DNA from 4 places in the Streptomyces sp. NPDC002793 genome. Region 4 is predicted to be linked to each of the others. Evidence: riboswitches for the same ligand, from Rfam matches in the RefSeq annotation. Region 4 holds a riboswitch; each other region holds the start of a gene.

Region 1 (7,049 bases), on a different contig from region 4:
CCGGTTTCCTGCCGACGCCCGCCGCACCCGGTCCGCACCCGAGGCTGTTCGCCGCCCGCTTCGCGGGCAGCGAGTCGACCGCTGACGGTACGTTCGTCCACGAGACCCCTGATCTGCTCTCCGGCCTCGCCTCCGTGGGCTATCGCACGGTGTGCGTCGGCGGAGTGGGGTTCTTCAACCGTCGTCCTCCGCTCGGCTCGGTGCTGCCCGGCATGTTCCAGGAGAGTCACTGGGAACCGGAGTTCGGTGTCACCTCGCCGACGTCCTTCGAGGCCCAGATCTCGCGCGCCGAACGGGTCGTCACGGAACTCCCGGCGGACCAGAGGCTGTTCCTCTTCGTCAACGTGTCGGCGCTGCACCAGCCCAACTGGTTCCATCTGCCCGGCGCCACCGCCGACACGGGTGACTCCAGGGCGACCCACGCCGCGGCCCTGGAGTACGTGGACCGGCACATCGGGCGTCTCTTCGCGGCGGCGAGCAGTCGCCGCAGGTGTTTCGCCATCGTCTGCTCCGATCACGGCACGGCGTACGGCGACGACGGTTACACCGGCCACCGCATCGGTCACGAAGCCGTGTGGACCGTGCCCTATGCCCATTTCTTCCTCGAACCGGGGGCGCGCCGATGACCGGCACCACGCACAGCACCAGCCCGTACCGCAGCTATGTCTACGCCTACCCGCACAAGACCGCGTACCGCCCGCTCGACGGCCACCCGGCCGGGCGCCCTCCACTGCGCGAGCTCTGGGCGGCGGAGCGCAAGGACGCGCTCTCCCTCTACCTCCACATACCGTTCTGCGAGGTCCGCTGCGGCTTCTGCAATCTGTTCACCCGCATCGGCGCCCCGGAGGAGCTGACGACGCGCTATCTCGACGCGCTCGACCGGCAGGCCACCGCCGTCCGGGACGCTCTGGGCGACGACGGGCCGGTGCGTTTCGCCGCCGCGGCGTTCGGGGGCGGTACTCCCACCTTCCTCACCGCCGGTGAGCTTGAGCGTCTCTGCGACATCGCGGAGAAGCGGATGGGGGCGGATCTGAGAGCGGTGCCGCTGTCGGTCGAGACCTCGCCGTCGACGGCGACGGCGGACCGGCTGGGCGTGCTGGCCGACCGGGGCACCACCCGGATCAGCATCGGTGTGCAGAGCTTCGTCGATGCCGAGGCCCGGGCCGCGGTCCGCCCCCAGCACCGCTCCGAGGTGGAGGCGGCTCTCGGCAGGATTCGCGACGCCCGTATCCCGGTCCTCAACATCGACCTGATCTACGGCATCGAGGGCCAGACCGAGGCGACCTGGCGCACCTCGCTGGACGCCGCCCTGGCCTGGCGTCCGGAGGAGCTGTACCTCTACCCGTTGTACGTGCGCCCGCTGACCGGTCTCGGGCGGCTGGGCACCGGTGCGGCGGCACCCGAGGGGGCGGACACCTCCTGGGACGAACAGCGGCTGCGGTTGTACCGCGCCGGCCGCGACCACCTGCTGGCCCAGGGCTACGAGCAGGTGTCGATGCGCATGTTCCGCCGCGCGGACGCCCCACGCACGGGCCCCGACGACTACGCCTGCCAGACGGACGGCATGATCGGGCTGGGCTGCGGCGCCCGCTCGTACACCTCTTCCCTCCACTACTCCTTCGACTATGCGGTGGAGATGCGGGAGATCCGGGGCATCATCGACGGCTTCACCACCACCACGGACTTCTCCAGGGCGGAGGTCGGCAGGTACGTCGACGACGACGAGGCGCGTCGGCGCCACCTCCTGCAGTCGCTCCTCCAGGCCGAAGGCGCGCGGCCCGAGGAGTACCGCGAGCGCTTCGGAACGGATCCGTACGAGGACTTCCCCGCCGAGCTGGAGCTCTTCTCCGCGCGCGGCTGGCTGGACGAGGGGGCGGGCCCCGCGTTCCTGCGTCTGTCCCCGGAGGGCCTGGCCCACTCCGACGCGCTGGGGCCTGAGCTGTTCTCCCCGGCGGTGCGGGCCGCGATGGCCGCGTACGAGGCGAAGTGAGGGGATGGCACCCATGGACCTGACAATCCTTTACCGGGGCCCCCTGGCGTCGTGCGACTACGACTGCCCCTACTGCCCGTTCGCCAAGCGGCGGGACAGCGGGGAGGCGCTCCGGTCCGACCGTGCCGCCCTGGAGCGCTTCACCGCGTGGGCCGCGGCACAGACGGACGACGGGCTGTCCGTACTGTTCACCCCGTGGGGCGAGGGTCTGGTGCGTTCCTGGTACCGGAAGGCGCTCGTCGAGCTGTCGCGGCTGCCGCACATCCGTCGGGTCGCCATCCAGACCAACCTCAGCAGCCGTACGGGCTGGCTGGCGGAGGCGGAGCGCGACAAGGTCGCCCTGTGGTGCACCTACCACCCCGGGCAGACGCCGTACGAGCGGTTCCTCGGCCGGTGCCGGGAGCTCGCTGCCCTCGGGGTGCGTCACAGCGTCGGGATCGTCGGTCTCGACGAACACCTGGAGGAGGCCCGCCGGCTGCGCTCCGCGCTTCCGCCCGAGGTGTACCTCTGGGTCAACGCCGCCGAGGGGCACACCTACACGGACGAGCAGGCGGACCGCTGGACGGCTCTGGACCCGCTGTTCCCCTACAGCAGGCACCCGCACCGCTCACGCGGGCTTCCCTGCCGGACGGGCGAGTCCGTCATCTCGGTGGACGGGGACGGGACGGTGCGCCGCTGCCACTTCGTCCGTGCCGAGCTGGGCAATCTCTACGACGGCAGCTACCGGAGCTCGCTCGTCCCGCGCGGCTGCCCGCTCGATGTGTGCGACTGTCACATCGGCTACGTGCATCTGGAGACGTTGCCGTTGTACGACGTGTTCGCGGGCGGCGTGCTGGAGCGGATACCCGCCGGTCCCGCACGGCCGGTCACTCCGGACGGGCTCGTGACGCCGGGCCCGGCCCGGCGCCCGCTTCCCCTCGTCAGCCGCTGACGCTGTGCGGGCGGTCGCGACCTACCCAGGCGGCCGGGACGGCGGTCGGAGCGCCGGTCAGAGCGGCAGCAGGTCCGGGCGCTTGGCCTCGACGTGGTCCCCGGAGGACTCCCCACGCAGCCGGCGGCCGATCCACGGGACGAGGTACTCACGCGCCCACTGGATGTCGTCGCGCCGAAGATCGAGCGTTCCACGCTGCGCCTGCGGGGGCCACACCTGGTCGGGGTCGGTCGGCACGCCGAGACCGAGGACCTGGGCCGCGCGCAGCGCGACCCGGGTGTGTCCCTCCGGCGAGAGGTGCAGCCGGTCGCTGTCCCAGGCCCGCCTGTCCTGCACGGAGCGCAGGGACCACAGGTCCAGCACCGGGCAGTCGTAACGGTCGGCGATGGACCGGACGTGCGCGGTGTACATGGCGATCTTGCCCCGCAGGTGCTTGAGCACGGGGATACCACGGGTGTCGAAGCCGGTGGTGACCATGACGGTGCCGACCGACCGGGTCAGCTCGGCCACCGCGCGCTCGAAGCGTTCCGCCACGTCGTCCGGGTCGGACCCGGGACGGAGGATGTCGTTGCCGCCCGCGCAGAAGCTCACCAGGTCAGGTGCCAGCTCCTTGGCGCGGGGGACCTGTTCCTCGACTATCTGGTCGAGGAGGCGTCCGCGTACGGCGAGATTGGCGTACCGGAAATTCCCGTGCGGGTCGTCCGCGGGGCCGACCACCGCATCGGGTACCGGGAGCTGGTCCGCGAGGAGAACCGCGAACCGGTCCGCCCAGCCGACGAGCCTCCCGTCGGGGCCGGGGTCTCCGACGCCCTCGGTGAAGCTGTCGCCAATCGCTGCGTACGACCCGATGATGCCTCGTTGATTTTTTCTCGAATCGTCTGCCACAAGTGCTTATCCTGCACCTTCGAATGTGACCTACGCGACCGTAATATGGGGTTGACGGTGGGTGAGAAAGACCACCCGGTCAGTTTTTGGTAAAGCCGGAATAAGGAAGAGGGGCGGTGCGCCGCGCGCACCGCCCCTCTTCCCGTCCCCGGGTGGCGTGTCTCAGATGGAGACGCCGTGCGACCGCAGGTAGGCGATCGGGTCGACGTCCGAGCCGTAGCTCGGGCCGGTCCGGACCTCGAAGTGGAGGTGCGGGCCGGTGGAGTTGCCGGTGGAGCCGGAGAGGCCGAGCTGCTGGCCGCCGGTGACGCTCTGGCCGGCCGAGACCCCGAGCGAGGACAGGTGGGCGTACTGGGAGTACATGCCGTCGCTGTGCTGGACGACGACCTCGTTGCCGTAGGAGCCGCTCCAGCCGGCGGAGACCACGGTGCCCGGGCCGATGGACCGGACACCGGTGCCGGAGGCCGCCTGGAAGTCGGAGCCCGTGTGGTAGCCGCTGGACCAGCTGGCACCGGACGCGCGGTACTGGGTGGTGACGTTGGCGTTCTCGACCGGGGTCGCCCAGCCGGAGCTGTCGCTCTCCGACGCACCGGAGTCGGTGGTCTTCGCGGCCGTCTCCTCGGCCGCGGCCTGCTTCTCGACCGGAGCGGCGGCCTTCGGGGCCGAGGGGGCGGCCTTGGAGGGCGCGGCCTCGGTGGACTTCTCGGCGGATCCGGACGCCTTGGCGCCGAGGGTCAGCTTCATGCCCGGAATGATCAGGCTCGGGTTCTCGCCGACGACGTCACGGTTGTCCTGGTACAGCTTCTGCCAGCCGCCCTTGACCTTCTTGTCGGCCGCGATCTTCGCCAGGTAGTCGCCGGAGACCACGGAGTAGGTCTTCGCGGAGCTCTTCGCCGCCGAGGCGGGGGCGCTCTGCGAGGCGGACGTGACGGCCGGCGCGGCCTGCTCGGCGGCATGGGCGCCGGTGGCGCCGAGCAGCGGGAGGGCGAGAACGGCGCCGCCGGTCCCTGCGGCGAGGACGCCTCGGGCGATCGGGCCGGACTTCGGACGACGGTGCTTGCCTTGTGCGGGCATGGGGAATTCCTCTCCGGCGCCTACGAGGTGAGCTGTCGGGTTCGGACTGGAGATGCCCGGCCGCGCGGTGCGCGGCTTTACCCCTAGCCGTACGGATCCCTCCGGCCGGCGGCCTACCTGGTTCCCCCGTTCCTGCCACACGTGAGTCGGTGCGGATTCCGGGCGGCGGCAGGATTAGGCGTTCCGTCCGGATTGAGGGTGACCGTAGGCGAGCCGGGACGCCGTGAACAAGCCACTGATCGCCAACCGGAATCCACGCTTCATTTCCGGTGCGGAATTCCCGTCACACTCCGTGGATTACGGATCTTGGCTTTCCGCACGGCGTCCGGAATACCCTCCGGCCCCTTCACCACGCACCGTCACGGATATGATCCCGCTCACCCACCGCAACCCATCTCCCCCATAAGCGGGGCATGTTCTGCTAAATGCGCCAATACGGACACGCCTTCGGCGTCGACCGGCCACCCGGACCGATGTAACAGGAGCATGAACGGTTGCCCGTTGCGGCCGTGTCGTATCGTCGCGGACGTGCCCCCGTCGGCGAGCGGCGCCGACGCCCGACACTCACAGGAGCCCTTGTGACGCAGCTGCCAGAGGTCCCGCCCACCGGCCCCGAACCGACCGAGGCCGGCCTGACCGGTGTCCGCAACTTCCGTGACGTCGGCGGGCTTCCGACCGTGGACGGTCGCACCGTCCGGTACGGGCGCCTCTTCCGCAGCGGCCACCTCGCCCATGCCACCGAGACCGACACCGCCTTCCTCGCCGGGCTCGGCCTGCACACGGTCTTCGACTTCCGCAACGCCGCCGACCACAAGCTCGACGGGTACGACGTGGAGCTGCCGGGCGTCCGGAACGTCAGCATTCCCCTCTCCGACCCCGCCGACGGCGCGGAGTTCTGGCGGCTGGTGCGCGACGGGAACATCCAGCAGCTCCGCTCGATCCTGGCCGACGGCAAGGGAACGGAGCGCATGGTCTCCTCGTACCGCTCGATCATCAGGGACCGCACCGCCGAACACAGCCGCGTCCTGCACGCGCTGGCCGAGGACAGCGTTCCGGCGCTGATGCACTGCGCGGCGGGCAAGGACCGGGCCGGGCTGTCGATCGCGATCTCGCTGCTCGCCGTCGGCGTCGAGAAGGAGGCCATCGAGGCCGACTACCTCAAGTCGAACGACGCGCACCGCCGGTACAGGGTGCGGCGCAGCGACACCTCGTCGGCGGGGATGTCCGACGAGGTGATGGAGCTGCTCGATCCGCTCTTCGGCGCACACGCCGGATACCTCGACGCGGCGTTCACCACCATCGAGGAGATATGGGGCAGCACGGACCGCTATCTCCTCGAAGGGCTGAAGATCAGCCACGGGACCCGCGCGAAACTGCGGGAGCGCCTCGTCGAGGGCGTGTGACGCCGGGGCTCAGCCCTCGCCTGCCACGGTGAAGAGGAGAAAGAGGAAGGCCGCGATGACGTGTCCGGCCACGAGGTAGGCGAAGAGCCGGATCACGACACCGCGGGGCATCCGCCGCTCCTGGCTGTCCGCACTCTTCGCCGTGCGCGGGGTGAGCGGGTCGTAGTACTCCGAATCGGACATGACGGTCCTCTCTTCCGGCCGCTCGGGCCGGGTGGCGGCGGATGCCCGGTGAGGGGCGCCCGGTGGGACGTTCGGGAGGGGTGCGCGGTGAGGGGGTGGGCGGCGGGATCAGACCCGGTGGACCCCGCTGCCCAGGCACAGCTCGGCGGCGGGGCTCTGCAGCAGGGTGTGGACGAAGAGCAGGCGTGCCCCACCGGTGTCGAGGGCCGCGATCCGGTGCGGGGTCAGCGAGTCGAAGTGCGCGCTGTCACCCGGATCGAGGTCGTGCACGGTCTCCCCGAGTACGACCCGCAGCCGGCCGTCGAGGACGTACAGCCACTCCTCCCCGGGGTGCACGCGTACGAGATCACCCTCGGTGCCGTACGGGACGCGGACGCGCAGGGCCTGCATGGCGCGGCCCGATCCGCCCGCCTGCCGGTAGAGCCAGCCGCCCGCCCCCGCGCCGCCCGGCGTGCCGTCGAGCGGGCCGCCGCGGACGATCGCGTCACGTTCGGGGGGCATCTCACCCAGGAGCTCCGAGACGGTCGTACCGTAGACACGGGCGAGCCCCAGCAGCATCGGCAGCGAGGGCTGCCTCCGGCCC
Region 2 (7,049 bases), on a different contig from region 4:
ACCACCTCTGGCAGCGCCGGGACATCGCGGGTCCGGCCCTGATGTACGCGGCCCACGCGACGGGCCGGCTGCGGGCCCACCGGCCGCCAGGCCCGCCGCAGTTCCCCCGGCAGTTCGCCCACGGCGGGCCGCCTCCGGGGCATCTCCTCGCCCCGCACCGGCACTACGGCGGCCACAACCCGTACCGGGAGGACGGAGGGCACCGCGTACCGCCCGGTTAGAGGGTCAGGCTGACGCCTCGGTCAGCTCCGTCACCTGCTGCTCGGTCAGCCGCAGCTCGCCGACCGCGACCAGCGCCGGCAGCTGTCCGACCGTACGCGCGGAGGCGATCGGTGCGGTCACGGTCGGCCGGGCGGCCAGCCAGGCGAGGGCGACCGTGGCGATCTCGGCGTCGTGTTCCTGGGCGATCCTGTCGAGCGCCGCGAGCACCTTGCGTCCGCGCTCGGTCTCCAGGTGCTTGCCCGCGCCTTCGGCGCGTGCGCTCTCGACGGCCGCCCCCGGACGGTACTTGCCGGTGAGGAAGCCCGCGGCGAGTGCGAAGTACGGGACCGCGGCGAGGCCGGCCCCGGCCGCCGTGTCCTGGAGCGCGCCCTCGTAGGTGTCGCGCGAGACAAGGTTGTAGTGCGGCTGCAGGGCCACGTACCGGGCGAGGCCCTCGCGCTCGGAGAAGTCCAGCGAGGCCTGGAGCCGCTCGGGGCTGATGTTGGAGGCGGCGATCTCCCGCACCGTGCCGGCCTTCACCAGCTGGTCGAGGGCGGTGATGATCTCCTCGACGGGGACGCTCTCGTCGTCGAAGTGCGTGTAGTAGAGGTCGATGTGGTCGGTGCCGAGCCGGCGCAGCGACGCCTCGGCCGCCTGCTTCACGGTGGTGGGCGAGAGCCCCTTGTACGCGGGGTGTGCGCCGACCTTGGTGGCGATGACGACGTCGTCGCGGCGGGAGCGGGCCGCCAGCCACCTGCCGATCAGGGTCTCCGACTCACCGCCCTCGTTGCCCGGGGCCCAGGCCGAGTAGGAGTCGGCGGTGTCGATGAAGTTGCCGCCCGCCGCCACGTAGGCGTCGAGGACGGCGAAGGTTTGCTCCTCGTCGGCCGTCCAGCCGAAGACGTTGCCGCCGAGGGCGAGGGGGAAGACCTTGAGGCTCGACGAACCGAGCGGGCGCAGAGACGTCATGCCCATGGACAACCGGTCGGCTCAGGCAACTATTCCGACCGGCTGGGCGGCTCCAGGGGACGACGCCCCGGGCGCTCACCGGCCCCGGACAGGCCGGCGGCCCTGACGTCGGGGGGTCGTGCGTCAGGGCCGCCGGGGTCACGAGGGCTCAGATCGTGAGGCCCTTGCCGCGCAGCCAGCTCATCGGGTCGATGCCCGAGCCGTCCGCGGTGTGGATCTCCAGGTGCAGGTGCGCGCCGGTCACGTTGCCGGTCGCACCGACGCGGCCGATGGTCTCGCCGGTGGTGACCCGCTGACCGGCGGACACGTCCATCGACGACTGGTGGCAGTACCAGACCTCGGTGCCGTCGTCGAGTTCCAGGACCGTGCGGTAGCCGTACGAGCCGGACCAGCCGGCCGACTTCACCGTGCCGCTGTGGACGGCCTTGACCGGGGTGCCCGTCGGAGCCGCGAAGTCCAGCCCGGTGTGGTGGCCCGAGGACCACATCGAACCGGACTGGCCGAAGGTGGAGCTGATGTAGTACGAGGAGGTCGGGACGGCGTAGCTCGCGGCGAGCTTGGCGAGGCGCTCGGCCTCCGCCTTCTTCTTCGCCGCTTCTTCCGCCGCCTTCTTCTTCGCTGCCGCCTCGGCCTCGGCGTCGCTCTGCTGCTGCGCCGCCTGGGCCGCGGCCGCCTCGATCGCCGCCTGCTCCTCCGCGGCCTTGGCCTGGGCGTCGGCTCCGGCCTGCTGCTGCTCGGCCTGCTGGAGGATGCGGGCGCGCAGCGCCTCGCCGGCGTCGGTGGTGCCCTGCTCGGCCTCGGCGGCGGTGATGCCGGCGGTGGTGAGCGGGGAGGACGCGGCGACGGTCTCGTGGTCCGAGTCGGAATCGTCGGACATGAACGCACCGACGCCGGGCAGGGACTTGGCGTCGGGGAGATTGTCCGCGATGGAATCGGGAAGAGAGATGGAGACCGGCGGCTTGCTCTGGGCGGTGGCCATGCCACCCGCTCCGACGGCCGCTATGACACCGACGCCGAGGACGGTGGAGCTACGGGCGAGACCGCGCTGCTTGGCCACGCGGTGCCGGCCGCGTACGGGACGGATGGACTCCTCGGTGGGGTTCCATTCCTCCCAAGTCCTGCCCTCATCACCGAGACTTCCGGTCCTGAAGGATGACGGTGCCTCGGGGGCAGGCTGATTGGACGCCACGTGGGCGCACTCCTTTCCTTCCTTCTCGCCTACCGGGTTAGCTGACGGGTTCGGAGCAGGAAGGTCTCCTACGGGCCCCTTCGTCTCTCGCGAGACACAGGTGTCCGATTCACCCCATGTAGGTGGTTCCCCGGTTCCCTTGCGGAATTCGGCGCTGCGCACGGTGCCGCCTCTTGCGACGACAGGTACAACCGCGCTGCGTTATCGAACGTTAATAGACACCCGGGTCCGATTCCAAGCTGTTCCGGCAGATCATTCCCCGCTCCGGCGTGGACTTTCAGGGGTCAACCGGGCGCAAACGGGCCACTTGAGTGCCCCTCACCCACACGCCAGTTTCTGACGGTGCGTCAAATGTTATGCGGAGCGGGGTCCTTCGACTACCGACTGTCGCGACCGGTCATTCACTGTCCCGCCGCACGATCTTCACGGTCGTCCGCCGCTCCTGCTGCCCCCGCGCGGGACGCCCGACCGCGAGGAGCGCCAGGTCGTCCGTCGACCGGCCGCCGGTGTGCAGCCGTACGTCGTCGGTGAGAGCGGACAGCAGCTCCTCGGGCCCCGGGAAGAGTCGGCCACGCAGCCGGGCCGCCGGGTCGTAGAAGACACCGTGCGCGTCCCGCGCCTCGGACAGCCCGTCCGTGAACGCCAGGAACATCGCACCGGCCGGCAGCGTCCACTCGTCCGACCGGTCCGGCCACACACCCAGCCCCATCCCGAGCGGCAGCGCGGGCACGGTCGGCGACAGCACGTCCAGCGCCCCGTCCGCGTGCAGCACGAGCGGTTCGGGGTGACCGCGGTTGACCACCCGCACCGTGTCCGAACCGGTCGGGATCTCCGCGAGGACTGCGGTCACGAACCCCTCCACGGTGTCGAATCCGCCCCGCCGCGAGCCCTCACGGGCCAGCGCCCGCTCCAGCCGCTGGACCACGCCCTCCAGCGACAGCTCCTGTTCCGCGGCCTCCCGGAACGCCCCGATCACGACGGCCACGGCCGCCACGGCGTCCAGCCCCTTGCCCCGTACGTCACCGAGGACCAGGCGCACGCCGTACGGAGTGTCGGCGACGGCGTACAGGTCGCCGCCCACGAACTCGTCCGCCTGCGCCGCCTCGTACCTCGCGGCGACCTGCAGCCCGCCGATCCGGTCCTCGGGCGTCGGCAGCACCGCGCGCATCGCCGTCTCCGCGATGACCCGGGCCGAGGCCAGCTGCTCGTTCCCGCGGCGTACGACGCGGTTGATGACGAGCGAGAGCGCCGCGACGGTGCACAGGGTGAGGAGGTCGGTGAGCGGCACGACCGCGGCGAGCATGCCGTCCGAGATCCGGATGGCGAGCAGGACGAGGATCGAGGCCACACCGACCCGCACCGTGCCGGCCAGTGAGTAGAACGGGGCGGCGATCAGCGGAGCGGCCGCGAAGAGCGGCACGGCGGTGACCTCCGTCGGCGTCAGGAGGTCGAAGACCACCCCGGCGCAGATCATCAGCGCGGGCAGCGCGCGCACGGGCCGCCGGGAACGGACGTTCCCGGCCGCGCCCCCTCGCCGTCCGTCCCGCTTCCCCACCTGTGCACTCCTACCCGGTCCACCCACGGCTGCGGACGGTACCGCGCCCCACCCAGGCTGGCCGGAGCCGCGCCGAGCGGCGACCCGTCATCGGCCAAAGGGAGGAGTGCGCCGGAGCTCCGCCCTTCCGGGGCCAGTCGGAGAGCCGGTGCCGCGCGTAGATCGTCAGTGCATCCCGTACGGAGACGGCGGTCCCGTCTCCGTGCCGATCGTAGTTCCTTCCGCAGCGCGGATCGGGCGATGTCACATCGCGCCGACGCCGGCCCATACGAACGGGTCACACGACAGAGGCCCGGATCCTCGAAAGGATCCGGGCCTCTGTCTTCTAGTAGCGGGGACAGGATTTGAACCTGCGACCTCTGGGTTATGAGCCCAGCGAGCTACCGAGCTGCTCCACCCCGCGCCGTTGTGATTGCAACTCTACGGCATCCGGGAGGGTGCTCCGACCAATTACGACGGCCACCCCCGCCCACTCCCCCGGCGGGCGCCCCCACCGCCCCTGGGCGATGTACCAACAGGGCTCGCAGAAAGCAGAGTTGACGGGCTCGGTGACGTAGCAGCAGCCTTTCCCGCACTCCGGTCTCGCGTACCGCCTGTCTGGAAGGCCGGGATGCCCCGGGGGCGCGGCGTTCCGCGATTGCGCGGTACGGGGAGCGGCGCGACGCTGGAGGGGCAAGCCTTTCGGTGTTCGGTCCCGCCCGCACGGCATCCTCCGGGTGCCGGTGCCGGACCAGCAGCCTCACCCGATGCGACGGCGGCAGGGGAGGCCGGGCGCACGCGCGTCAGGAGACGGTCATGGACGGCGCCCTGCTCGACACGATGAGGACCTCTCTGCGCGGGCCGGTCATCGGCCCGGACGACCAGGAGTACGACCGGGCCCGCACGGTCTACAACGCCATGATCGACAAACGGCCGGCAGCCGTGGTCGAGTGCCGCGACACAGCGGACGTCATGGCAGCCGTGGGCTTCGTCCGCGAGCACGGCCTGGACCTGGCCGTCAGGGGCGGCGGGCACAGCGGCCCCGGTCTCGGCCTCTGTGACGACGCCGTCACGATCGACCTGTCACCCATGCGCGGCGTGCGGGTCGACCCGGCCACCCAGACCGTCCAGGCCGACGGCGGGGCGACGCTGGGTGATCTCGACCACGCGACCCACGCGTTCGGCCTCGCCACCCCGGCGGGGATCATGTCCACGACCGGCATCGGCGGGCTCACCCTCGGTGGCGGCCATGGCTATCTCACCCGTAAGTACGGCCTCTCGGCGGACAACCTGGTCTCCGCGGACGTGGTGCTGGCCGACGGCAGCTTCGTCGCCACGAACCCGAGCGAGCACCCCGACCTCTTCTGGGCGCTGCGCGGCGGTGGCGGGAACTTCGGCATCGTCACGTCGTTCGACTTCGAGCTGCACCCGGTGGACACGGTGGGGGTCGCCATCACCGTGTGGCCCCTGGAGCTCTTCCACGACGTCATGCGGTGGTACCGCGACTTCCTGCCGCAGGCACCGGACGATCTGTACGGCTTCTTCGCCTCGCTGACCGTCCCGCCAGGCCCGCCCTTCCCCGAGGAGATCCACGGGCGGAAGATGTGCGGCGTCGTCTGGTCCTCGACCGCGGACCCCGAAGCCCTGGGCGACACCCTCGCCGCGGTGAACGAGCCGGGGCCGCCCGCGTTCCACTTCACGACGCCGATGCCCTACCCGGCCCTGCAGTCCATGTTCGACGCACTGCTGCCGACCGGTCTCCAGTGGTACTGGCGCGGCGCCTTCTTCGACCGGATCACGGACGACGCCGTCGACGTGCATGCCTCCTTCGCGGAGAAGCTCCCCACCGACCTGTCGACCATGCACCTCTATCCGGTCGACGGTGCAGCCGGCCGGGTCGGCCCCGACGACACCGCCTGGGCCTACCGCGACGCCCTCTGGTCGGGCGTCATCGCCGGCATCGACCCGGACCCGTCCAACGCGACGGCACTGCGGGAGTGGGCCGTGGCCTACCGGGAGGCGCTGGACCCCCACTCCATGGGCGGCGGCTACGTGAACTTCCTCGGCACCGGCGAGTCCCACGACCGGGTCCGGGCCACCTATCGGGGCCACTACGACCGGCTGGCGGAGGCCAAGCGGGTCTACGACCCGCACAACCTCTTCCACGCAAACCAGAACATCGAGCCCGCGCCACCGCACTGACCGTCACGCCGAGGTCGCAATACCGAGGGAAAGCCGTGCCGGGAGGGTTACAGTCTGCATGCACCGCATGATGATTCCGGACGCCCCCGGAGCGGAGCGGCACCGGTGGCGGGAGTTCGCAGCCCCACCGGTCGCGACCGGTCCGCGATCACCGCAGCGACTCGGTCACGGGCTCTCACCGCACACCTACGTACAGGACACCCGAGATGACCGACATGCCTGCCCGCACGACCCAGCGGCACTCCGACAGCAGCGCCGGGACCGCGACCGCCGATGCGAACTCCGCGGCCCCGCTGCCCACACCGCAGTACGCGAACCTGTTCATCGAGCCCGATCTGCCGCCGGTCACGGACGAACCCGAATGACCGATCGGGCCGCCGTGGCCATCCCCTGGTGATCCCGCCCCTGGTGACCCGGCCCAGTGACCGGTCCGGCCGCACGGTCGTTGGGAGACCATGCGCATCCGTATCGGCGTGGTCGTCCTCGCAGTGGTCCTGCTGATCGCCGCGTTCATTTCGAGCATCCCGTCCGAGGCCGAGACCGAGGCGGCCTGCCGGAAGGCCCTCGACAACACGTCGACGTGGACCAACCGGCCGGACATCTGCCTGGACGTGTCCGCGGAGACCTACCGGACGTTCCTCCTGATGTACGAACTGCGGGAAGAGGGCCTGGACTGACCCGCGCGGCCGGCTCAGCCCTGCTGCTCCTTCCATTCCGCCTGGGCCTCGTCGAGGTCCTCGGCGAGCGTGTCCAGGAAGTCCTTGGCGCTGGTCCTGCCGAGCAGCACCTTCTGGAAGCCCGACTCGCTGTCGGCCTTCGACAGGTTGTTCCAGTCCGGCAGGTAGTAGGGCAGCTGGACGATCTTGGTGTCGCCGGAGAACAGCGCCTCGGCGCCGAGCCGGGTGGTCTCGGCCTTGTCGAGCCACGGGTCCCCGGCGGCCTCCTTGTTGGCAG
Region 3 (7,049 bases), on a different contig from region 4:
GTCATCTCCTTCATGACCCCGTTGGCCTCCAGCGTGCCGATCGCGGACGCGGCACGCGGGCAGGTCAGGTAGTACGTCGTCGGGAACGGTGTGCCGTCCTCCAGACGGGGCTGCGTCTCGACCACGTCCGGGTTGCCGCACGGGCAGCGGTGCGCGATGGCGCGCAGCCCACGCGGCGGCCGACCGAGCTGGAGCTCGAACGCGGCGATGTCCACATCGGTGGGAGTGGTGGATTCGGTCTGCGGAGGGGGCGTGTCCATGCCTGCCTTGAATGTCATCGGTCGGACTGTATGAATCGGTACGTACGCACGGGGAGGACGGTGGTCATTCGCGGTCCGCGCTGTCCACGCCGTCCCAGAGGTTCTCGTGCCACGGCCGCCCCGTCGCCCCCGGCTCGCCCCGCCGCACCTCGGCCGCGTCCGGGTCGACCACCGTGTAACCGGTCTCACCGGGCAGCACGTAGTGCAGGTGCTGGCGCGCGAGACGGCGGATGTAGGCGTCGTCCTTGAGCCGCGCCTTCTCGTCGCGCAGCTCCTCGGTCCGCTGGCGGGCCTCCTGCGAAAGCCTCTCCTGCTCCGCGATCTGGTCGCGCTGGGAGATGTACTGCCGCATGGGATACGCGAGGGCCACCACCAGCGAGCACACGATCAGCGCGAGGAACGCGGCCCGGCCGGTGAGCCGGGAGCGGCGGGCCTGGCGGCGGTTCTGGGACCGGTAGACACGGGCCGCCGTCTGCTCACCGAGCAGTCGCAGCCTGGTCGCGGTGGAGAACCGGTCGCGGTCCTTCCCGGCCATGTCTCACGCCTCCCCGTTACGCACGTCCGTCCCCGCACACGGTACGGGACCGGATGCGGGGACGGACGGAGGCTGGTGCTCCGGGCTCGGGCTGTCAGCCCTCGAAGCGGAACCGCGGGAACGCCGAACGGCCGGCGTACACGGCGGCGTCGTCGAGGATCTCCTCGATGCGCAGCAGCTGGTTGTACTTGGCGACGCGGTCCGAGCGGGCCGGGGCGCCGGTCTTGATCTGGCCACAGTTCACGGCGACGGCGAGGTCGGCGATGGTGACGTCCTCGGTCTCACCGGAGCGGTGGGACATCATGCACTTGAAGCCGTTGCGCTGGGCCAGCTCGACGGCGTCCAGGGTCTCGGTCAGCGAACCGATCTGGTTGACCTTGACGAGCAGGGCGTTGGCCGAGCCCTCCTCGATGCCGCGGGCGAGGCGCTCGGGGTTGGTGACGAACAGGTCGTCGCCGACGATCTGCACCTTGGAGCCGAGCTTGTCGGTGATGACCTTCCAGCCCGCCCAGTCGTCCTCGTACAGCGGGTCCTCGATGGACACGAGCGGGTACGCGGAGACGAGCTCCTCGTAGTACTCGGTCATCTCGGCGGCCGAGCGGGACTTGCCCTCGAACTCGTAGACGCCGTCCTTGTAGAACTCGGACGCGGCGACGTCGAGCGCGAGCGCGATGTCGCGGCCCGGGACGTAACCGGCCTCCTTGACGGCCTCCAGGATGAGGTCGAGGGCGGCGCGGTTGGACTCGAGGTTGGGGGCGAAGCCGCCCTCGTCACCGAGACCGGTGGAGAGGCCCTTGGTCTTCAGGACCTTCTTCAGCGTGTGGTAGATCTCCGCGCCCCAGCGAAGGGCCTCGGAGAAGGACTCGGCGCCGATCGGCGCGATCATGAACTCCTGGATGTCCACGTTGGAGTCGGCGTGCGAGCCGCCGTTCAGGATGTTCATCATCGGAACGGGCAGCAGGTGCGCGTTCGGGCCGCCGAGGTAGCGGAAGAGCGGGAGGTCGGAGGCCTCGGACGCGGCGTGCGCCACGGCCAGCGAGACACCGAGGATGGCGTTGGCGCCGAGCGAGCCCTTGTTCTCGGTCGCGTCCAGGTCGAACATCGCCTGGTCGATGAGGCGCTGCTCGGTGGCGTCGTAACCGACGAGCTCCGGGCCGATCTGCTCGATCACGGCGAGGACGGCCTTCTCGACGCCCTTGCCCTGGTAACGGTTCGGGTCACCGTCGCGAAGCTCGATGGCCTCGAACGCTCCGGTGGAGGCTCCGGACGGAACAGCAGCACGTCCCGTGCTGCCGTCGTCGAGGCCGACCTCGACCTCGACCGTGGGGTTCCCCCGGGAGTCGAGGATTTCCCTGGCTACGACGACGTCGATGGACGGCACGAGGCATCTCCTTCTGGGATCTGACACTGGTTGTGCAGGGTCACTGTGGCCTTGCGCCACGAGCCTAACCGGCCCGGCCCGCTCCGTCGGCCGTACGCCCGTCCCCTGGGACGAAAAAGGACCCGCGGGCCCTCATTCCGGGCAAAGCTCCAGAATTCTACTGGCAAGTAACCACAAGAAGTGAACACGCATCCCCTGACGCGTCCGCGAACGGACCCCGGCCCGGCACGCGGGGGGTCAGCGCGCCGGGCCGGGCCACCGGGCCACCGGGGCAGGAGGGGACCCCGGGCGGCTGGTGCCTACTTCAGGTGGAGCTGCTGCCCCGGGAAGATCAGGTCGGCGTCGTCGACGATGTCGTCGTTCAGCTCGAAGAGCTTCTCCCAGCCGCCCTTGACCTTCTTCGCGTCGGCGATCTTGCTGAGGGTGTCGCCGGACTTCACCTTGTACTCGCCGTCACCCTTCTCGACCTTCTCGCCGGTCGGGGTGGTGACGGTCTTCGCGGGGGCCTCACGCTTCTCGCTGCGCGTGGTGGGCTGCTCGGCCTTGCGCTCCAGTGCGGCCTGCGGGGCCGTGTCGCCGTTCTTCTCGGAACCGGAGCCGGTGTCGACGCCCGGATCCACCCCGTCGTTCGTCAGGCCGCCGGCGCCGGCGCAGGCCCAGGCGCCCGGGCCCTGCAGGTCGAGGAGCTTCTCGGCGGCGGCTATCTGCTGGCCCTTGGTGGCCAGGTCGGCACGGGCGGCGTACTGGGTACCGCCGGCGGCGGCCCAGCTGGACTGCGAGAACTGCAGGCCGCCGTAGTAGCCGTTGCCGGTGTTGATGGACCAGTTGCCACCCGACTCGCACTGGGCGACGGCGTCCCAGGTCTCGACGGAGGCGGCAGAGGCGCCGGTCGCACCCATGAGCGGGACGGCGACGGCGGCACCGGTGACACCGGCCAGGGTCGCGATACGGACGGCCTTGGACGGGCGACGGTGCTTGCCCTTGCTGGAAAGCAGCATGGTTCTCCTCACCGACGCCTACGAGGTGAGCTGTCGGGTTCGGGCCTGTGAGTTGCCCGGTCACCCGCTCCCGCGGACGACTTCACCCCTAGCCGCACCCCGCCCGTCTTCCGACGGCCGGGTCCGGCACTTACCTGGGTCCCCCGCTCCTGCCTACGGCGCTTTACGCGTCGGTCCCCTTCGGCCGACGGCAGGATTCGGCGTGACGGTCGAAGGTGCCCGCGGTGCGAGCGGCTCCGACCGTAAACACACGCAACCCCTACATTCAAAGATGGACATAACGGCTAATCAGCACGTAACGGCCAGTCGGATCGAGCTGTTTTCGCAGGTCGGAGCCAATATGGACGGATCGGGCGGACGGGGCGCTCCAGTTGACGCAAAGAGACCCATGTCTCACTTACGCATAAGTGGACATAGGCCTCTGAACTGCCCCTGTTTTCGGGGCCTTTTTGCGCTTTTGATCAGTCGGCGGTGGTGGTCTCCGCCGAGTCGCCCGGCGCGTTCGCCCCGACGAGTCCGAGGTCCAGGCTCTGGCCGGGGAGGATCAGGTCCGGGTCGGAGCCCAGCTCGTCCTTGTTGGCCTCGTAGAGCGCGGACCAGCCGCCGGAGAGCTCCTGCGCGTCCGCGATCGCCCAGAGGTTGTCGCCGTCGCGGACGGTGTACGTCCCCTCGGCGCCCTCACGTGCCCCGGAGTCGCCGCGCGAGGCGTGGCGCCCGGAGTCCCGTCCGGCGTCCGGACCGGAACCGGCGTCCGCCTCGGGAGCCGGGGTGCCGCGGTGCTTCCCGCCGTTCGCCCCGTCGCCCTTCGAGTCGCCGGGCGTACCGGATGCCTCGGGAGACGGCGTCGCGGACGGCGAGGCGCCGGCCTCGCCCCGGTCCGTCGAGTCCTCGGTCGTGTCCTCGTCCGCGCCGCCCTCGGCGTCGCCGGAGCCCTCAGGGGCTTCCGAGGCGTCCGACTCGTCCTCGGCGCCCGCCGTCTCGTCCTCCGCGTCCGACGCCTCGGGCGAGGGGGTCCCGGACGGGGTCGCGGTGTCCGAGGGCTCGGCGGAGGGCTCGTCGCCCGGGTCGACGCCGGGCAGCCCCTCGTCCACGGCGAGCCCGGAGATCACCGAGCAACTGGACCACGCCTGGGGTCCCTTGTCGGCCAGCACCTTCTCCGCGACGGCTATCTGCTGCGAGCGGCTCGCGAGGTCGGCGCGGGACGCGTAGTCCGTGCCGCCGTAGTCCGACCAGGTGTCCTCGGAGAGCTGCAGGCCACCGTAGTAGCCGTTGCCGAGGTCGGCACTCCACATGCCGCCGCTCTCGCACTCGGCGACCCGGTCCCAGGTCGACGCGTCTGCGGCTTGTGCGCTGCCCGCGCCGAGCAGCGGGATGGCGATGGCCGATCCCGTGACGCCTGCGGCGACGACGATGGCGGGTGCCTGGCGTGGGCGACGGTGTCTGCCGGTCGCGGAGCCCATGGGATTGCCTTCCGTGTGACTGACATGTGTAACGGGTTGGTCGAACGGTGAACCTAGCCCTACTCGAACGTGTGTCACAAGTCGATGCAGCGGAGATCACGTGAAAGTCACAGAGTTGACAGGCTGTCACTTTCTGCGGCCGGATGTCCGGGATCGAACTCGACGGGAAGTGTGCGTAGTCCGCGCATGATCAGCCCTCCACGCCAGCGCAAATCGGCAGGTTCCGCAGCGAGCCGCAGGTCGGGGAGGCGTCTCAGCAGGGTCGCCAGCGCCACCCGGCCCTCCAGCCGGGCCAGCGGCGCCCCCAGGCAGTAGTGGATGCCGTGCCCGTATCCGAGGTGCTGATTGTCACTCCGAGCGAGGTCCAGGGTGTCCGCATCCTGAAATCGCTCCGGGTCGCGGTCGGCTGCGGCCAGCACCACGAGAACGGGGTCCCCCGCCGCGATGTCCTGTCCTCCCAGCGTCACGGGTTCGGTGGCGTAGCGCCACGTCGCGAGCTCCACCGGACCGTCGTAGCGCAGCAGCTCCTCCAAGCCCGTGTCGAGGAGGTCCGTCTCCCCGGCGGCCAGCGAGCGTTCCAGGCGTTCGCGCTGGGCCGGATTGCGCAACAGGGCGTAGGTGCCGTTGCCGATGAGGTTCACGGTTGTCTCGAAACCGGCGAAGAGGAGGATGAACGCCATGGCTGCGGCCTCGTTCTCGGTGAGGTGCTCGCCGTGGTCGCTCGCCCGGATCAGCCCGGAGATCAGGTCGTCGCCGGGGTTCTCCCGCTTCCGGTGGATGAGTTCGGCGAGATAGCCGCGCATCTTCTTGACCGACCTGGCCACCCCGCCCCGCGGCCCGCCGCCGTGCCGGATCATCATGCCCGCCCAGTCCCGGAAGTCGTCCTGGTCCTCGCGCGGCACCCCGAGCAGGTCGCAGATCGCGTAGATCGGGAGCGGGAAGGCGAAGTCGTGGATGAGGTCCGCGTCCCCCTTCTCGATGAAGTCGTCGATGAGGCGGTCCGTCAGTTCCTGAACCCGGGGCGCGAACTCCGCGACCCGGCGCGGGGTGAACGCCTTGGACACGAGCCGGCGCAGCCGGGTGTGGTCCGGAGGGTCGATGTTCAGCAGATGCGTCATCAGCTCCGCCTTGCGCTCCCCCGGGATGCCCGTCTTGCCCTTGGCGTTCGCGGAGCCCGCGTGGTGGGCCGGGTTCTTGGAGAGGCGGGTGTCGGCGAGTGCCTGCTTGGCATCGGCGTACCGGGTCACCAGCCAGGCCTCGACACCGCTCGGCAGGGCCGTGCGGTGCACGGGGCTGTGTTCACGGAGCCAGGCGTAGGCCGGGTACGGGTCGGTGGCGAACTCCCAGGTGAAGAGTTCGGGCGCTGTGTCGGGCACGGCGGGCGTCGCGTCGGGATGTGCGTCGGGCGCGGGGGCCGTCCCGGGGTCGTCGTTCATCCCTCGACGCCGTCCGCGGCGGTGCCGGGCGTCCCGAGCCCCTCCGCCGCCCGGATCGCGTCCCGGTAGGCGCGGGCGGCGGCCCGGAGGGCGGCCTCCGGGTCGGTGCCGACCCGTTCGGCCCGTACGGCGAGGGCGAGCAGCCGGTAGCCGATCCCCTCGCCTTCGGGGAGCGCCACGTCGAGGCCCGCGGCGCGGACCCTGCTGCCGAGCTTGGCCGCCAGTGCCAGACCGGGCTGGCCCGGCGGCACACCGTCGGTGACCGATTCCCGCTGCTTCTCGATCGCCTTCGTCCGCATCCAGTGCGCTCGGACGTCCTCCGGGGTCTCGGCGGTCTCGTCACCGAACACGTGCGGATGCCGGTGGATCAGCTTCTCGACGATCGTGGCCGCGACGTCGTCGAGACCGAACGGCTCCTCCTGGTCCTCCTGCGCGATGCGCGCGTGGAAGACGACCTGGAGCAGTACGTCGCCGAGCTCCTCCCGCAGTTCCGCGCGGTCGCCGTCCTCGATGGCCTCGACCAGTTCGTACGCCTCCTCGATGGCGTACTTCGCGAGGCCCTCGTGCGTCTTCTGCGAGGTCCACGGGCATTCCAGCCGGATCCGGTCCATGACCTGGACCAGATCGAGCAGCCGTGCGCCGGGCAGGTCGTACGAACCGGGCAGCAGCTCCAGGTCCGGCATCTGCACCCGGCCCGAACCGCCGAGCCGGGCCAGGCCGTCGGTCAGCGGCTGATTGCCCTCGCCGCCCACGAGCACCACCACGGTCCGGCCACCCGCGCAGTCGTCCACCAACTCCTCGGCCGAGGGAGCGGCGTGCTCGACGGCGACCCCCGCCTCGCGCAGGTACGGCAGCTGCGGGTGGTCCCGCTCGGTGCACAGCACCCGGTCGGCGCCGTGCAGGGTCTGCCAGGCGGGCCAGGACAACAGACCGGGGGCGACCCGGTGGCTGGCGGTGAGCAGGACGATACGACCGGGAT
Region 4 (7,049 bases):
GCCGTTCTCAGGTGGCGGAGGTCCGGCCGAAGCCGCTGCGCAGGAGGGCCACCAGCGTCGTCGCCGCCGTGGTGTTCCGGTCCCCCCGGTGCACCACGGAGATCGTCCGCCGGAAGGCGGCGGGTTCCAGGCGCCGGACGGCGAGGGGAGCCGGAGACATCGCGGCCACCATCTCCGGCACCACCGCCACGCCGATGCCCGCACTGACCAGGGCGCACACCAGGGCGTAGCCCGGTGACTCGCACACCACGGCGGGAGTGGCCCCCGCCTCGGCCAGCGCACGCTCCACCCCACGGCGCGGCGGATGATCAGGCGCGCTGCTGATCAGCGGGCGGCCCGCGAGTTCGGCCACGGACAGCGGGCCGCCGCCACCCTCGGACAGCACCTGCCCGAGAGCGGTGACCAGCACCAGTTCCTCGACGAGCAGCGGCTCGGCGCGGACTCCCGCCGGCAGCGGCTCGGCCGCCGCGGGCTCGTACGCGTGGGTCAGCGCCAGATCCACATCGCCCGACGCCACGGCGGCGACCCCGGCCGGAGGCTCGTAGTCGGTGACGGCCAGCTCCACGTCGGGGTGGGCGCGCCGGAACGCGGTGAGCACCGGCGGCAGCAGGTGGATCCCGGCCGTCACGAACGTGCCGACCCTCAGCCGGCCCCCCGACAGCCCTGCGAGCCGGGCCAGCTCGTGACGCGCCTGATCCATCTCGTCCAGCACACGTCGGGCCCGCCCCGCCAGCAGTTCCCCGGCGGCCGTCAGACGGGCCCCGCGGTGGTGACGTACGAGGAGGGCGGCTCCGGCTTCCCGCTCGAGCTTCGCCAGTTGCTGCGAGAGCGCGGGCGCGGTGTAGCCCAGCCGTGCGGCCGCCCGCGTGATCGAGCCGGCCTCGGCCACCGCCACCAGAGCGGCCAGCCGTGTCGGGTCGTACATTAAGCGTTCCTTTTGGCAGACCCAGAAGATTGCAAGTACACGTTAAAGGGCCGGCGGGGCCAGGGTGGACCCATGGACGCACAACTGCTCGCCTTCGTCGCCGTGGCCGCGGGAATGGTGGCGCTTCCCGGCGCCGACTTCACCGTGGTCGTACGCAACGCGCTCGCATCCCGGCAGTCCGGGCTGGCCACCGCGGTCGGGGTCGCCGGAGGCCTTCTGGTGCACACCGCGCTGGCGGTCGCGGGCCTCGCCGCCGTGCTGGTGACGATGCCCGTACTGTTCCGCACCGTGCAGCTCCTCGGCGGCGCGTACGTGCTCTACCTCGGGCTCAGCGGCCTGTACGCGATGCGGCGGCCGGTCACCGCCGGAGCGGCTGACGAGGAGGAGCCGGCGGGCAGGGCGCCGTCAGGGCCCGGACGTTCGCTGCGCCAGGGCTTCCTCACCAACGCCCTCAACCCGAAGGCGCCCGTGCTCTTCCTGAGCCTCCTGCCCCAGTTCGTGCCCGACGGCCAGGCGCCTCTGCCCAGGACCCTGCTGCTGGCCTCGGTGGTCGTCCTGCTCGCACTCGTCTGGTTTCCCGCCGTGGCCCTGCTGGTGGACCACCTCGGCCGGTGGCTGCGCCGGCCGCGTACCGCCCGTGCGATCGAGGGCGGCAGCGGCGCGGCGCTCACGGCATTGGGACTCGTCCTGGTGACCGGCCCCCTGCTGAACTGAATCAGGTGCCCGAGGCTGTCAGCGGACCCTCCCGTACCAGACGTTGCCGGACCAGATCTTCTCCAGCCGGACCACGGCGCCGGTCTTCGGCGAGTGCCAGATCTTCCCGCCGCCGGCATAGATGCCGACGTGGTACACGCTGCGGCCCGCGTGGAAGAAGACCAGGTCGCCGCGTTGCCGCTGCGACCTGGAGATATGGCGGGTCTTGTTGTACTGCTGCTGAGCGGTGCGGGGTAGCTTCTTGCCGGCCTTCTTGAACGAGTAGAGCGTGAGCCCTGAGCAGTCGAACCGATGGGGGCCCGTGGCGCCCCAGCTGTAGGGGGCGCCCTTCTTCGACGCGGCGATCTTGAGCGCCTTGGTCGAATGGGCGGCGGCCTCGGCGTCGTTCACGAAACCGGGGGCCAGCATGGTCGTTCCTACGGCGAATGTCAGAACCGAGGCCGTTCCGGCCCGGGCGAAAAGAGAGCGGACATGAACCTGCGCAGTCATGCGCAACCCTTCGTCAGCCGCCTGTGAAGGATGACCTGTCGGGTTCGGGCTGGCGAAGTTGCCCGGCCGCGCGAAGCGGCTTCACCCCGAGGGCCGTCCGGATGTCCGGTCGGCCCGTTGTGCTCGGGTCCTCCACTCCTGCCGATCCATTCCTGTCGACCAGGCATCCGGGCGGCGGCAGGACTCGGCGTCCGCCCGGACCGCCCCGCCGCGGTGGCGGGGGCTTGTCGTCCCAGGGATCTTTACTCACGCTCTGCCCGATTTCCTCGCTGAAGCGGGCATATGTGAGAGTCGTCACGACTGATCCGATCGGGTGGACGCGGCGGTCCCGAAGCCGCGGCGGCCGCACCGGACCAGCCGTGTACCAGGGGTGGAGCGATGGATTCCGTTCAGTGTCCGCGCTCGCTGCGCAAGTTGAGCTGTCCCTCGACAGGGGGACGTCCTACGCCGATCGAGCGAGGGAATCTCATCGTCCTGTCGGGCGTGTCGTGAAGGGGCGTCGAAAACCGCGCCGGTGGCCCGAGTCGAGGGCCGGAAACCTTCAACTCGACGGCGCGGGAGGCACGGCGACCCGCCCCGCCCGACGCTCCCCGTCCAGCAGTCGCAGGGCCCTGGCCAGGGTGTCCGCGTGGATCTGCGACTCGCCCCGCTCGTGCATCAGGACGAGCGCGTCGCGGAGGGCGACGGCCCGCGACGCGAGAGCCTGAGCCGCTCGGAGCGCTCCGTACGTGTCGCTGCCGCGCGCGGGGTTGATGCGGCCGAGCTGGTCGAGAGCCTCCAGGTAGCGGTCGATGAACTCGGCCTCGGCGCGGGTCAGTGCCGGGAGCGGCGGGAGCCGGGGTGGGAGCATCGGGCGTTCACCTCGCGGGATACGGCGGCTGGGACGGTGTGCGGTTCTCCACGACGTGGTCCACCAGCCCGTACGCCGGGACGGCCTGGGCGTCGGGGACGGTGTCCCGTTCGGTGTCGGCGCTGATCTCCCGTGTGGAGCGCTCCGTGTGACGGGCCGGCATGGCCGTGAGCGGCTCGCGCTCCAACTCCCGGGCCCGGATCTCGAGATCTGAGGGCCGGCCCTGCACCGGCTCGTCCGGGGCGGGTTGCTGGATGAGTACCCGGGCGCCCGGCAGGGCATGTCCGTGTCCGGGAGCGCCGGCGGCGAGCAGGGCCGCGGCGGCGCGAAGATCGCACCGTATACGACGGGATCGTCGGCGGCGGGCGCGAGTGGCCCTCGTGCCGTTCGGGGGTGCTTCCGGGCATGCGTGAGCCGGACGTCCTGAGGTGGGCGTGGCGTGCGCCGATTTCCATGGACCGGTAAAAGGCCAGTTAACGCGCCGGAAAAACTTCCGCCCTAACGTGCAATACCTGGTCGCGGAATCCTCTTCATCGTTCAACAGAGTGTTGAAGGCGGGATAGGGTCCCGCTGCGTCCGGGGCAGGTACCGGGCGGGAGACGAAGAGGGTGGAAGCGTGCAACTCACTCCGCACGAACAGGAACGCCTGCTCATCCATGTGGCGGCCGATGTCGCAGAGAAGCGCAGGGCGCGCGGACTGCGGCTCAATCACCCCGAGGCCATCGCGCTGATCACGTCCCACCTTCTGGAAGGTGCCCGTGACGGCCGGACCGTGGCCGAACTGATGGCCTCCGGCAGGAAGGTCCTCACCCGCGACGACGTCATGGACGGCATACCGGAGATGATCCACGACGTCCAGGTCGAGGCAACCTTCCCGGACGGAACCAAGCTCGTCACCGTCCACGACCCGATCGTCTGACGGGGGAGCGGCCGATGATTCCCGGAGAGTTCCTGTACGCGAAGGACCCGGTGCCGCTCAACGAGGGGCGTCCCGTCACCCGTCTCACCGTCCTCAACGCAGCGGACCGGCCCGTGCAGGTCGGCTCGCACTACCACTTCGCCGAGGCCAACACCGGCCTGGACTTCGACCGCCGCGCCGCCCACGGGCTGCGGCTGAACATCGCCGCCGGAACCGCCGTGCGCTTCGAACCCGGAATACCCGTCGATGTCGAACTCGTCCCGCTCGCAGGCCTGCGCATCGTCCCGGGACTGCGCGGCGACACCGGAGGTTCTCTCGATGCCTGAACTCAGCCGCCCCGTGTACGCCGATCTTTTCGGGCCCACCACCGGCGACCGCATCAGGCTCGCCGACACCGACCTCGTCGTCGAGATAGAGGAGGACCGGGCCGGCGGACCCGGACGGGCCGGTGACGAAGCCGTGTTCGGCGGTGGCAAGGTGATCCGTGAATCGATGGGCCAGGCGCGGACCACCCGCGCCGAAGGTGCCCCCGACACCGTCGTCACCGGCGCCGTCATCATCGACCACTGGGGCGTCGTCAAGGCCGACATCGGTATCCGCGACGGCCGGATCACCGGGATCGGCAAGGCCGGCAACCCGGACACGATGAACGGTGTCCATCCCGACCTCGTCATCGGGCCGGAGACCGAGATCATCGCGGGGAACGGCAAGTTCATCACCGCCGGCGCCATCGACGCGCACGTCCACTTCATCTCGCCGACCCTCGTCGACCAGGCGCTCTCCTCCGGGATCACCACGCTCGTCGGCGGGGGCACGGGTCCAGCCGAAGGGACCAAGGCCACCACGATCACTCCGGGCCCCTGGCACCTCGCCCGGATGTTCGAGGCGCTCGACGGTTACCCGGTCAACATCGGGCTGCTCGGCAAGGGCAACACGATGTCCCGGGAGGCCATGCACTCCCAACTGCGAGCCGGAGCGCTGGGTTTCAAGATCCATGAGGACTGGGGTGCGACCCCCGCCGTCATCGACGCCTGCCTGGGCGTGTGCGAGGAGACCGGCGCCCAGTTGGCCATTCACACGGACACGCTCAACGAGGCCGGATTCGTCGCCGACACGCTGGCAGCCATCGCCGGGCGTTCCATCCACGCGTACCACACCGAGGGCGCGGGTGGCGGGCACGCGCCCGACATCATCAGCGTGGTCTCGGAGCCGTACGTCCTGCCCAGCTCCACCAATCCGACCCGGCCGCACACCGTCAACACGATCGAGGAGCACCTCGACATGCTGATGGTCTGCCACCACCTCAACCCCACCGTGCCGGAGGACCTCGCCTTCGCCGAGTCCCGGATCCGGCCCTCGACCATCGCCGCCGAGGACATCCTCCATGACCTCGGGGCCATCTCGATCATCTCCTCCGACTCCCAGGCGATGGGCCGCATAGGCGAGGTGATCCTGCGTACCTGGCAGACCGCCCACGTGATGAAGCGGCGTCGTGGTGCCCTCCCGGGGGACGGCCCCGCCGACAACCACCGGGCACGTCGCTATGTAGCCAAATACACCATCAACCCCGCGGTCGCCCAGGGCCTGGACCGGGAGATCGGCTCCGTCGAGACCGGCAAGCTCGCCGACCTCGTGCTCTGGGAGCCGGCGTTCTTCGGCGTCAAGCCGCAGACCGTGATCAAGGGCGGCCAGATCGCGTACGCACAGATGGGCGATGCCAACGCCTCGATCCCGACTCCGCAGCCGGTCATGCCCCGCCCGATGTTCGGCGCCGTGGGCCGGGCTCCCGCATCCAACTCCCTCAACTTCGTCTCCTCGGCGGCCATCGAGTCCGGGCTGCCGGAGCGGCTGGGGCTCGGCAAGGCGTTCGTGCCGATCACCAGCACCCGAGGAGTCACCAAGGCGGACATGCGCGAGAACGACGCCCTGCCCCGGGTCCAGGTAGACCCCGACAGCTTCGCCGTCACCATCGACGGCGATCCGGTCGAGCCGGCCCCGGCCGCCGAGCTCCCGATGGCCCAGCGCTACTTCCTCTTCTGAGGCGGACCCGCACCTCATGACGACACGCGCAGCCCTGCTCGTCCTCGCCGACGGCCGGTTCCCCGCCGGTGGCCACGCCCACTCCGGCGGGGCCGAACCGGCCGTCAAGGCAGGACACATCCGGAACGCCCAGGACCTGGCGGACTTCTGCCTGGGCCGGCTCCATACCACCGGACTCACCTCCGCGGCCCTGGCCGCCGCGGCGGCCCACGGCCTCGACCCCCTCGCCCTCGACGAGGCCGCCGACGCCCGGACGCCCTCGCCCGCACTCAGGAACGTCGCACGCAAGCTCGGACGGCAGCTGATGAGGGCGGCACGGGCCACCTGGCCCAGCCCCGAACTGGCCGCGCTCGCCGAAGCCCGGCCACGCGGCGCCCACCAGCCCGTCGTCCTCGGCCTCACGGCACGCGCAGCGGGTCTGGGGCCCGCCGACGCCGCGCACTGCGTCGCCTACGAGACGGTCAGCGGCCCGGTGACCGCCGTGGTCCGCCTCCTGTCACTGGACCCCTTCGAGGCCACCGCGGTCCTCGCCCGGCTCACGCCCGACCTGGACCGGATCGCCGAACAGGCAGCAGAGGCCGCTCTGCGCGGCATCGACGCCCTGCCCGCCGCCTCCGCCCCGCTGCTCGACATCTCGGCCGAGGCCCACGCGGCCTGGCCGGTCCGCCTGTTCGCCTCCTGACCTTCCCCATCGCAGACCTGGAGCCCGCACCCATGCATCTCGACCACGCACACCACGGCCCCGCAGCCGTCAGCGCCGACGCCGCCCGCCCGGACGGCACCCGTCGTGCGCTGCGCATCGGCCTCGGCGGGCCGGTCGGCTCCGGCAAGACGGCCACCGTCGCGGCCCTCTGCCGCGCCCTGCGCGACCGTGTCTCCATCGCCGTCGTCACCAACGACATCTACACCCGCGAGGACGCCGCCTTCCTGCTCCGCAACGCGGTGCTGCCACCCGAACGCATCCAGGCCGTCGAGACCGGTGCCTGCCCGCACACCGCCATCCGCGACGACATCTCCGCCAACCTCGAAGCCGTCGAGGACCTGGAGGACTCCGTGGGGCCCCTCGATCTGATCCTCGTCGAGTCGGGCGGCGACAATCTCACCGCCACCTT

The links. Region 4 has a riboswitch for cyclic di-AMP ahead of ABT001_RS19925 (C40 family peptidase). Riboswitches for the same ligand answer to the same signal wherever they lie in the genome.
Region 1: linked by a shared signal. The riboswitch ahead of ABT001_RS27410 (M23 family metallopeptidase) and the one ahead of ABT001_RS19925 (C40 family peptidase) in region 4 are both predicted to bind cyclic di-AMP.
Region 2: linked by a shared signal. The riboswitch ahead of ABT001_RS06260 (M23 family metallopeptidase) and the one ahead of ABT001_RS19925 (C40 family peptidase) in region 4 are both predicted to bind cyclic di-AMP.
Region 3: linked by a shared signal. The riboswitch ahead of ABT001_RS00435 (transglycosylase family protein) and the one ahead of ABT001_RS19925 (C40 family peptidase) in region 4 are both predicted to bind cyclic di-AMP.

What each region holds. Positions count from the first base shown of each region.
Region 1 covers NZ_JBEOVL010000035.1:5,582-12,630, reverse strand. The annotation lists gene ABT001_RS27430 (STM4013/SEN3800 family hydrolase) at 1-626, shown strand, start outside; gene ABT001_RS27425 (STM4012 family radical SAM protein) at 623-1,990, shown strand; gene ABT001_RS27420 (STM4011 family radical SAM protein) at 2,004-2,921, shown strand; gene ABT001_RS27415 (SGNH/GDSL hydrolase family protein) at 2,979-3,806, opposite strand; gene ABT001_RS27410 (M23 family metallopeptidase) at 3,969-4,880, opposite strand; cyclic di-AMP (ydaO/yuaA leader) riboswitch at 4,885-5,042, opposite strand; gene ABT001_RS27405 (tyrosine-protein phosphatase) at 5,459-6,283, shown strand; gene ABT001_RS27400 (DUF6126 family protein) at 6,293-6,466, opposite strand; gene ABT001_RS27395 (helix-turn-helix domain-containing protein) at 6,575-7,049, opposite strand, start outside.
Region 2 covers NZ_JBEOVL010000005.1:17,389-24,437, forward strand. The annotation lists gene ABT001_RS06250 (PrsW family intramembrane metalloprotease) at 1-221, shown strand, start outside; gene ABT001_RS06255 (aldo/keto reductase) at 226-1,170, opposite strand; gene ABT001_RS06260 (M23 family metallopeptidase) at 1,319-2,359, opposite strand; cyclic di-AMP (ydaO/yuaA leader) riboswitch at 2,371-2,523, opposite strand; gene ABT001_RS06265 (PP2C family protein-serine/threonine phosphatase) at 2,757-3,914, opposite strand; partial or broken gene ABT001_RS06270 (MerR family transcriptional regulator) at 4,051-4,149, opposite strand; tRNA gene ABT001_RS06275 (tRNA-Met) at 4,244-4,317, opposite strand; gene ABT001_RS06280 (FAD-binding oxidoreductase) at 4,710-6,095, shown strand; gene ABT001_RS06285 (hypothetical protein) at 6,302-6,460, shown strand; gene ABT001_RS06290 (hypothetical protein) at 6,551-6,772, shown strand; gene ABT001_RS06295 (ABC transporter substrate-binding protein) at 6,787-7,049, opposite strand, start outside.
Region 3 covers NZ_JBEOVL010000001.1:98,249-105,297, forward strand. The annotation lists gene ABT001_RS00420 (DUF501 domain-containing protein) at 1-260, opposite strand, end outside; gene ABT001_RS00425 (FtsB family cell division protein) at 325-795, opposite strand; gene eno (phosphopyruvate hydratase) at 890-2,176, opposite strand; gene ABT001_RS00435 (transglycosylase family protein) at 2,476-3,174, opposite strand; cyclic di-AMP (ydaO/yuaA leader) riboswitch at 3,175-3,345, opposite strand; gene ABT001_RS00440 (transglycosylase family protein) at 3,636-4,634, opposite strand; gene ABT001_RS00445 (cytochrome P450 family protein) at 4,742-6,070, opposite strand; gene ABT001_RS00450 (nucleoside triphosphate pyrophosphohydrolase) at 6,067-7,049, opposite strand, start outside.
Region 4 covers NZ_JBEOVL010000019.1:2,943-9,991, reverse strand. The annotation lists gene ABT001_RS19935 (LysR family transcriptional regulator) at 8-925, opposite strand; gene ABT001_RS19930 (LysE family translocator) at 998-1,639, shown strand; gene ABT001_RS19925 (C40 family peptidase) at 1,658-2,128, opposite strand; cyclic di-AMP (ydaO/yuaA leader) riboswitch at 2,132-2,304, opposite strand; gene ABT001_RS19920 (hypothetical protein) at 2,670-2,978, opposite strand; gene ABT001_RS36100 (ATP-dependent Clp protease proteolytic subunit) at 2,986-3,636, opposite strand; gene ABT001_RS19910 (urease subunit gamma) at 3,595-3,897, shown strand; gene ABT001_RS19905 (urease subunit beta) at 3,912-4,223, shown strand; gene ABT001_RS19900 (urease subunit alpha) at 4,216-5,937, shown strand; gene ABT001_RS19895 (urease accessory protein UreF) at 5,954-6,619, shown strand; gene ureG (urease accessory protein UreG) at 6,652-7,049, shown strand, end outside.